One region of the Pelorhabdus rhamnosifermentans genome, then DNA from elsewhere that is predicted to be linked to it. Evidence: riboswitches for the same ligand, from Rfam matches in the RefSeq annotation. Region 1 holds a riboswitch; the other holds the start of a gene.
What was found. A riboswitch is a leader RNA that binds a small molecule or an ion and turns the genes downstream of it on or off. The one in region 1 is predicted to bind thiamine pyrophosphate.
Positions count from the first base shown of each region.

Region 1 (4,716 bases):
GTTGTTAAAAGATCCATGTGAGATTCCTCCACTCTAGAATGTGATAAATTGTGATGTTATGTATTATACTCTTGCGAGTTTGAAGCCAATTTATTTACAAGTTCTATTATGACACAAGGAGGCAGTGAATTTCAAGAAAATAGTCAACCGAGTATTATTGACGAAAATATGTGAATAGAAGGAAAAATAACGGATAAACTAAGGACGAAATTTAAGGAGGTGGAAGCATGGCACTGCCGGGAGTAAGATGTGAGGTATCAAATTGCAAATATTGGCAGCAAGGCGAACATTGTAATGCAGTAGACATTGAAGTAAAGGTTGATCAAGGCCAAAGTAACGCGCGTACCAGTGATCAAACAAATTGTCACACTTTTATGCCACAAAGCAGTTAAATAGAAATCTCACCGGACAGTAAAGTTCGGTGGGATTTTTTTTAATGAATAGACTTTTTCTTGAATTGTCCGCCCATTACATCGTGAACATCACTAATGGTAACAAAACCGTTTTCATCGACTTCTTGAATAATATCCTTTAGTTTCGAAATTTCCAGACGCGAAATTACAGCATATAATACATTTTTTTGTTCTTTACTATAGCCGCCTTCACCGTGTAAGATCGTTACACCCCGGCCTAATCGGCTCATGAGTGCGGCTGAGATTTCATCAGGCTTTTCAGATACGATGAGAGCTGCTTTTGATTCATTAAGTCCTTCAATGGTGATATCAATGACTTTAAAGGCGATAAAATAAGCGACAAGTGAATACATGGCCTTATCCCAGGTAAAAATCAGTCCGGCACTTGTTAAAATAAACAGGTTGAAAAACATGACCATTTCGCCTACTGAAAATCCTGTTTTTTGATCTAAAATAATGGCAACTACTTCGGCGCCATCTGTAGAACCGCCAGAGCGAATAATTAATCCTGTGCCGATGCCAACAATGATGCCGCCAAATACAGCGGCTAAAAATAAATCAGTTGTTAACCCGGGAATTGGGTGAAAGATGCTTACCCAATAGGATAGGGAAACAACTGAAAAGAGTGTGGAGATGGCAAACTTTTTCCCGATCTGCATATAGCCAATATAGAGAAAGGGGATATTTAAGATGGCAATAAAGAGACTAAGGGGATAGCCTGTTACATGACTTGCCATGATGGATATGCCGACGATGCCGCCATCAATAATTTGATTGGGTACTAAGAAAAACTCTAATCCTGCTGCCGCAATCATAGCTCCGATGAAAAGTAAAATATACTTTCTTAAGAGTTTTAGTACGAATTTTTTTTGTGTCAATAAATTCCCTCCCTGAAGTCTGTAACAAGACATTTTTATAGCTTGTATTATTTATATTCTATCTTATTTTATAGTTGTTTTCAACTGAGTATAAATAGTTATTCTTATTAGTGAATAAATTTTCCTAACTGAATCCGGCATTTGAATTTCCATATAAATGCCAAAAGAGAGAAAGCTTAGCGGCTTTTCTCTCTTTATTCCATCATATTTGGTGAGCGTTTTTATTATGAATTAGCTAGATGTTGAATCATTGCTAAAACCAAAGAATAATAAAATAATAATAAGTATAATGATAATCCCTTGATTACCACCAAAGCCATTGAAACCGCCACCATGACCAAAGTTCATAAGTAGATCTCCTCCTTTGTTTGATATTACAGTCTATGCAGGAAGAATTGTTAGGGTGATCTACTCTACAGGCACAATAAAAAAGCTTCGCTACCTGTAAAACTTTTATTTCATCAAAGAATAGATGCCAAGATAGATGAGAAGCAGTAGGACGATAAGGCCATAGTAATAGTTCGCTTTTGATTTATTCGGATTACCATTTGGTCTGAACATGTTTAAAAAACTCCTATCTTTTTCATGCTGTATTATAGTATATACGGGGAATAAAGGAAAAATCCTTTATTGTAATTGGATAAACGATAATAAATTCTTCTTGCTATTCTATCTTTATTGTGATATACTAAATAAAATCATTAACCGAATGCAAATAGTTAATACTAAGCAGTTTATTAAAGTGAAAGAATTAAACCCATTCTCTCCCATCTATAGAATACTGGTAATGGTTCAGATAATAGCGGCTGGTAGTGCATGTGTTGATTGCATTACGATTATCAGTATAAATAGAGAACGGAGGAGAATGTATATGAATATTGAAGAAAATATTAGACAGCTTCTGAAAAAGTTGATATTTTTGGGATATCAACGGTTTCAAATTAGAAATATTATCAATGAAGCTCTTGGACAACAGCTTTTGGAAAATGACTATCGACAGAATGTGCAAGTCATGATTGCTTTACAAAAGTATGAACAACTGGGCAGTGAATATTTACTTACTTACAGTAAATAATTGAATTGATAGGTTTTTGTAATTGTTATGCGACAGGCTTAAGGCTTGTCGCATTTTTATGTTATACGAACTGGAGAAGGGAGCTTGCGTTTGGTTGATAATTTTTTAGTAATAATTCCACCAGTAAGGATGATAATTCCACCACCGTTTACGGCGTGGTCGATAGTGATAAGGGCATCCGTAAGGATTACCATAAGGACAAAACATAGGGAGAACCTCCTTTGTTTTATATCCTATATTATGTAATTTGCTTAGTGCATGTTCCCAATGTGTGATAACAAAAAAGACTGACAGATTGTCAGTCTTTTTTGTTATCACGTAGGGTTTGAATTTTTGCAAGGTCGATATTTTTTTTCGGTTGATTCTTGTTTGGAATCATCCATGGCGCTGACACTTTCAGCAGCCGGCTTGCTTTCTTTCTGGGGCGTTGAATCGCTTAAATCTTTAAATGACATGATGCACATCTCCTTTTTGTGCTGAATAGATGTTTCGTGCATAGTATGTCCGAGTGAAGGTATTTTTTATCGATATTTTTATTATTGTATAAACTAGACTGTAAAAGGTTACCATAAAAAGTAATGGAGTAGATGGGAGTGAAAAGAGTGGTGCAAAAACTACTTTCCTGGATAATTATTGGGGCTACTATGGGGATAGTCACAGCTGGTTTGCTCATATTTAGTGTGGATAGGCCTTATATTCAGCAGAAGGCTGTCATGACGCTTGTTCAAAGCGGTATGAGTAACCCTGATATTCGTGAGATGATTATTTCGCAGGCTATGATTTATTTAAAATCGTCAGAAGGAAAGCAAGAAATGGTTGCTTATTTAAAAACACCAGAAGTAGCCCATGTACTTGCTGAACAAATGGAGACACCGGAATTTCGACAGCATCTTCTTCACTTTATGCAGGTTCCAGAAGTTCGGCAGGCTTTTATTCAGTCATTGCAAGAAGTACCTGAATTTAAAATTTTAAAAGCTCTTGGTGAAATTGTTCCAAATGATGAATCAGCTGTAAGTTCAGAAAAACCGTCCAATCCTGCGGTAAAAACCGGGGAGAAGTCATTGTCCACGACGGTTGCACGGCCATAATAAAAATGGTGTGTTAGAGGCTTTACAATAGGAAATATTTGTGCTATATTAAACATAACAATATAAGTTCGCTAGGGGTGCCGCATACGGCTGAGAGAAAGTTTACCTTTCGACCCTCTGAACCTGACATGGTTAATACCAGCGTAGGGAAGCAAATCTTTGATTCGAAAGCTTACTTCTTTATGAGGTGAGCTTTTTTATTTTGGAGAGGTGAGGCTCTTGAAAGTGAAGTTAAATGGTGCAGAAATTTCATTAGCATCTTCCCTGACGCTTGAACAGCTTCTGTTGACAAAAAAATTAGAGCTGGACTGTGTCGTTGTGGAGTACAACGAAAAAATTGTGAAGCGCAATGAACTGGCAGCGATTATCCTGAAGGAGCGGGATGAAATTGAAGTGCTACGGTTCGTAGGAGGAGGCTGAGAAATGGATAGTCAAGAAGACAAGTTTATTTTAGGGGGAAGAGAACTAAAAAGTCGTTTATTTATTGGTTCAGGTAAGTATAGTGATGATCGCTTGATTCCGAGCATTGCCGAACATTCAGGTGCAGAGGTAATTACAGTGGCTCTTAGGCGCATTGATTTTGAGTCGAAGACAGATAATGTACTGATTCATATACCGGAAACCATGCAGTTGTTGCCGAATACATCAGGGGCGCGCACGGCTGAGGAGGCCATTCGTCTGGCTCGTCTGTCAAAGGCCGCGGGCTGTGGCAATTGGATTAAGGTTGAAATTATTTCAGATGCAAAGTATTTACTGCCTGACGGTTATGAGACAGTGAAGGCCACTGAAATTTTAGCTAAGGAAGGGTTTGTTGTGCTTCCCTATATTAGCCCTGATTTGATGGTTGCCAGGTCTTTAGTTGATGCTGGAGCATCAGCTGTTATGCCGCTTGGAGCCCCCATTGGAACTAATCGTGGTTTAAAAACAAAAGAACTTATTCGGATTTTAATTGAAGAAATTTCTCTCCCTATCATTGTAGATGCGGGGATTGGAGCGCCGTCGCATGCGGTTGAAGCCATGGAGATGGGAGCTGCTGCCTGTCTTTTAAATACAGCTATTGCAAGTTCACCGCAGCCGCTTGTTATGGCTGAAGCTTTCGGACAGGCCGTCGCTGCAGGCCGTAAAGCTTTTTTAGCTGGACTGGGTGTTGATCAAACCATTGCTCAGGCTTCGTCGCCTTTAACGGGGTTCTTACATGAATAAGACGCGCGGTATTTATGAGGAGCTAAAACCTTACCGGAATTTTGATTATGACGGCTTCT
Region 1 covers NZ_JAHGVE010000009.1:48,692-53,407, forward strand. Annotated here, with positions in the region: gene pta (phosphate acetyltransferase) at 1-17, opposite strand, end outside; gene Ga0466249_RS12375 (DUF1540 domain-containing protein) at 228-392, shown strand; gene Ga0466249_RS12380 (YitT family protein) at 434-1,324, opposite strand; gene Ga0466249_RS12385 (hypothetical protein) at 2,163-2,366, shown strand; gene Ga0466249_RS12390 (hypothetical protein) at 2,681-2,821, opposite strand; gene Ga0466249_RS12395 (hypothetical protein) at 2,969-3,454, shown strand; TPP riboswitch at 3,518-3,621, shown strand; gene thiS (sulfur carrier protein ThiS) at 3,665-3,874, shown strand; gene Ga0466249_RS12405 (thiazole synthase) at 3,878-4,657, shown strand; gene thiH (2-iminoacetate synthase ThiH) at 4,650-4,716, shown strand, end outside.

Region 2 (4,716 bases), on a different contig from region 1:
GCTGAAGGTGGTACCGTCGTAATGGCCAGCAATCACCTGCCCCGAACATGGGTGAGAGAAATAAAACAACATCAGGTCAGTGCGATGTTTATGGTTCCTGCTCACTACCGCCTGTTATTGAAAGTAATCGACGCGCCCCTTAATCAGATAACATCGCTCGTCACTGCCGGAGCCAAAATAGATGGACAAACCGTCCAAAACCTCGTAAAAGCTTTTCCTCAAGCAAATATTTGTGAATATTATGGGGCAAGTGAACTGGGTCATGTCAGCTATTCCGCAACAAAAGACCTGTTAAGTCATCCTGAATCAGTCGGTAAAGCCTTTCCAGGCGTTACCCTGACTATTGAGCAAGACACGATTTGGGCAGAAAGTCCTTACTTAGCTCCCGAATATAGTCCTAAGTCTACTGTAGGTGATCTAGGTAAAATCGACAAGGAAGGTTACTTATATTTATTGGGAAGAAAAAGCGGTATCATCAATAGCGGCGGAATAAAAATCATTCCTGAGCAACTAGAAAACATTTTACGCCGCTGTCCGGGAATTGACGAAGCCGTTGTAGGTGGAATAACTGATCCCATGCGAGGACAAAAAGTCTGTGCCTGGATTGTAAAAAAGAAGCCCACTTTGTTAGCAGCCGACATTTTGGATTATTGTCGACAAAAAATGCTCTCGTCTTGCTGTCCACAACAGATTATCTTTGTTGATGAAATACCAATGAATAGTAACGGAAAAATCGATCGAATACGTTTAAAAGCCCAATGAAAAGAGACTCCCTTATGACTGATATAAAGACACTTCTTCCCCAACGAGCCCCGTTTTTATTTGTCGATAAAATTATTTCGGCAACGCCAGAAGAAATTTTAGGAATAAAAACTTATGATTCCACTTTTCTATTTTACCAAGAATATTTTTCTAAACAAAAAATAATACCAAATATGCTACTCGTGGAATCCCTCGTACAATGCGGTGGCGCAGGTATCACCCGTTTAGGCTTATTTAAAAACGTCTTATGGGGTTTAGCCGCTGTAGAAAATGTCAGATTTTTCGATTTTATTGAACCGAATGCAACAGTAACAATGACAGTAAAAAATTTAAAAATATCCCAAATCGCACTCAAACAAACTGGAGTGGCTTTTTATCAAGATAAAGCCATTCTAGAAGCCACCTGGTTATGCTTAAGACTCCCAAACGAAATAGTCAGAACATCATAATTATCTCATGCTGATGAGCAAACTCCTTACTGGTAAAACACGCATCAGGATGAGACAAATGGCTAGTTCAGGTACTAAATAAGCGGCATTGGCAGTCAACGAGTACCAATAAGGAGAGACATTCGGCGGTGCATAACTAGCAAAAAAGACAACTCCTGATACAAAATGGCAAAAAAACCGGCCACAAATACCAACAAGAACACCCATAAAATAACGGTCCTTAAAATAGCCTGCCAAACCTAACGCCATATAAGGCAAAGGATAGTCAAAGAGGACCTGCACAGGATGTAAAATATAGGGATCCTGTATCAAATTGAGTAGACCATAGATAAAACCGGCAAAATAACCCATAATAGGACCATAACGAAACGAAATTAAAAACAGCGGTATCATCGCTCCAAAAGTAATACTTCCTCCTTGCGGCATATGGTAAAGACGTAAGGCATGTAAAACAACGGTTAAAGCCAAGGCAATCCCGATGTGAACAATCATTTGCGTATTGAAAACAAGTTTCTTTATGCGTAAGAATGCCAAAATAAGAATCAGCATTCCCACAAGAGCGGCAACACTTGAAGGATTATCCATAATTTTTGACAAATGGCTAAAAAAATCAACTTCCATCAAATTCACTCTCCTCAATTTTCATATTTATAAACAAAAAACGCATTCCCATCGGAATGCGTTTTTAACAAGTTATATTTCGCGTCCCTACGCTGGCATTACCCAGATCAGGTGAAAGGTTAATGGAATTTCTCCCATTTCTCAGCCCAAATAGGCACCCTTCGCACTTATATGATTTGTCCCCATTATACTTTGTAAACCAAAATTCAGCAATCATTTTCTATGTTTTTCCAAATAGTCCTTATCGCTTCTGTAAATCATGCGTATTCCAGCAAAAATAAACACCTAACCAACCGTTCTCTACAGCCACGGTAATATCCCTATTGAAGCCAATTGGGCGGTTGCTAATGGCATAGGGGAAACCTTGTTTCAAGACGACATCTTTTAAAGGCCAATGAACGCCATCAATCGAAACGCCTGAACAATCCGAAAGAGGCAGTAGCGAAATCACTTCAGCCTGTTTTTTCATCTTAATAGCTAAAGTATCACAACCTTTTAACAAAATAAGGACTTCTTTTTCATCTGCGGCACAACAGCCAATCCAGTCCATTTGATCACAACAACCTACTAAAGAATAGATATTACTAAATATATGATCGAAACGGCCTCCCCACACACCTGTTACAACAATCATGGCTTGGCTGTACACAGAACCTACTCTTTGCAAAGCCAACTGTAAATCAGTGAAATCTTTTTCAACAGGATAAACATCAACAGGGATCTGTAGTGTCTTTCCCCAAGCCCAACCTGCCTCACTTGCACTGTCACCATCACCAACTAACCGCTCTGGAATGATACCACTATCGTAACAATAATCAATGCCTTGATCGACACACCATACCGGAACTCCCTGAGCCGCTTGAATCAACCACTCATTTTGTGGCGACCTTCCGCCTGCAACAAGCAACACGTGATGCTGAAATAATGCCTTGCCAAAAGAACACTTTGCCTGCGGTAATGTTAAACTATGTCCCATTCCAATATCTCCCGTTTTGCTTACTATACAAGCTTTACTATTCGCTTAGTCAAAAACAAAATTTTCTACAAAATAATGACGCTCAGCATAAATTAGACTTCTCTAGATTATCCGAAGGTCTTGTTGAACTTTTTCCCTGGCAACTGCCATCATCAGTTTGATGCGATTCAGCTGATTTACCTCACTTGCCCCTGGATCGTAATCAATCGGAACAATGTTGACATCGGGATAGGAGCGGCGTATTTCTCTAATCATCCCTTTGCCTGTAATATGATTAGGAAGACAAGCAAAGGGCTGTAAACAAATGATATTATGAATACCACGCTCAATCAGTTCCACCATCTCGCCTGTTAAGAGCCAGCCTTCACCTGTTAGATTTGCGAGTGATAAATGCGGAGCCGCAAGTCCAGCAATTTGGCCGATTGCAAGAGGGGGAGCAAAACGTTGACTCAAAAGCAGCGCTTTTTTAAGCTCTTTCCGATAAAATTCAATGGCTTTGATGAATAAACTTCCCTTGACTCGATTCACAAAAGTTCCAGACAACAGATCATATTTTACTTTTCTATCATAGGCACAATACAAAAAAAAGTCCATCAAGTCCAATACAACTGCTTCCGCCCCTTCGCCTTCTAACAAATCAACAAGATGATTGTTGGCTCCGGGGTGATATTTGACCAAAATTTCCCCGACTATGCCGACGCGCGGTTTAATAAGCTGCTCATCAATAGGCAAACCATCAAAATCTTTTACAATACCATAAATGTTATTTTTAAACTCTTGTTTTGTACCATTTAAAAGATCCTGTTGACATTTTGCCACCCACTTTGCATACAGGGCATTCGCCGCACCGGACTGTTTCTCATAAGGCCGTACGCGGTAGAGAACGCGCATAAGCAAATCGCCATAAATAAGTCCTATAACTAAATGTTTCAAGAGTGAAATTGATAAAGAAAAGCCAGGCGAATTTTCCCCCCCTAGAGAAATAACGGGTACCTGCGGCATACCTGCATCAGTTAAAGCTTTTTGCATAATCGCAACATAATTGGTAGCACGACATCCGCCACCGGTCTGCGACAGCATGATGGATGTATTGTCTAGATTGAATTCGCCCGATTTTAGGGCTTTAAGCAATTGCCCCACAACGATAATCGCCGGATAACACACATCATTGTGCACAAATTTTAAGCCTTCATCCACCGCTTCTTTGTCAGGCATGGCCACAATAACGAGATTATAGCCTGCCTGTTTAAATGCAGCCTCAAAAAACTGAAAATGTATCGGAGACATTTGCGGCGCCAAAATAGTATGTCTTTTCTTCATGTCCGCCGTAAAAACAGCTTTATTATACCGATAATGCCTGTTATGAGGCACTACCGAACTCTTATTTCGCTCGTTTAATGCAGCAATAAGCGACCGGATCCTAATTCTTGCGGCACCCAAGTTATTAATTTCATCAAGCTTGACGACTGTGTGAATTTTATCATGTGCTTCAAGTATTTCTTTGACTTGATCCATTGCGACAGCATCAAGACCGCAACCAAAGGAATTAAGCTGTATTAGCTCCAAGTTGGGCTGGTGTACAACAAAATTGGCTGCACGGTAGAGACGGGAATGATATGTCCATTGGTCTACAACACGTAGCGGCCTTTCTGTTACAGCTAAATGCCAAATAGAATCTTCTGACAGAATAGCCAATCCGTATGACTGAATCAATTCAGGCAAACCGTGATTAATCTCTGGATCCACATGATAAGGCCGTCCTGCCAAAACAATTCCCTTCTGATTCGTTTGAGACATCAAAGAAAGAATTTCTTCGCCTTTTCGTCTCACATCGTCTTTGTAATGTTCAAGTTCGTCATAAGCTTTTTTCACAGCTTCAATGATATCTTTCTTCACAAGATTTTCAGC
Region 2 covers NZ_JAHGVE010000011.1:51,116-55,831, reverse strand. Annotated here, with positions in the region: gene Ga0466249_RS14220 (AMP-binding protein) at 1-762, shown strand, start outside; gene Ga0466249_RS14215 (3-hydroxyacyl-ACP dehydratase FabZ family protein) at 777-1,211, shown strand; gene thiT (energy-coupled thiamine transporter ThiT) at 1,212-1,832, opposite strand; TPP riboswitch at 1,900-2,004, opposite strand; gene Ga0466249_RS14205 (thiamine diphosphokinase) at 2,074-2,808, opposite strand; gene Ga0466249_RS14200 (2-hydroxyacyl-CoA dehydratase) at 2,911-4,716, opposite strand, start outside.
Region 2: another riboswitch for thiamine pyrophosphate. It lies ahead of thiT (energy-coupled thiamine transporter ThiT); the one in region 1 lies ahead of thiS (sulfur carrier protein ThiS).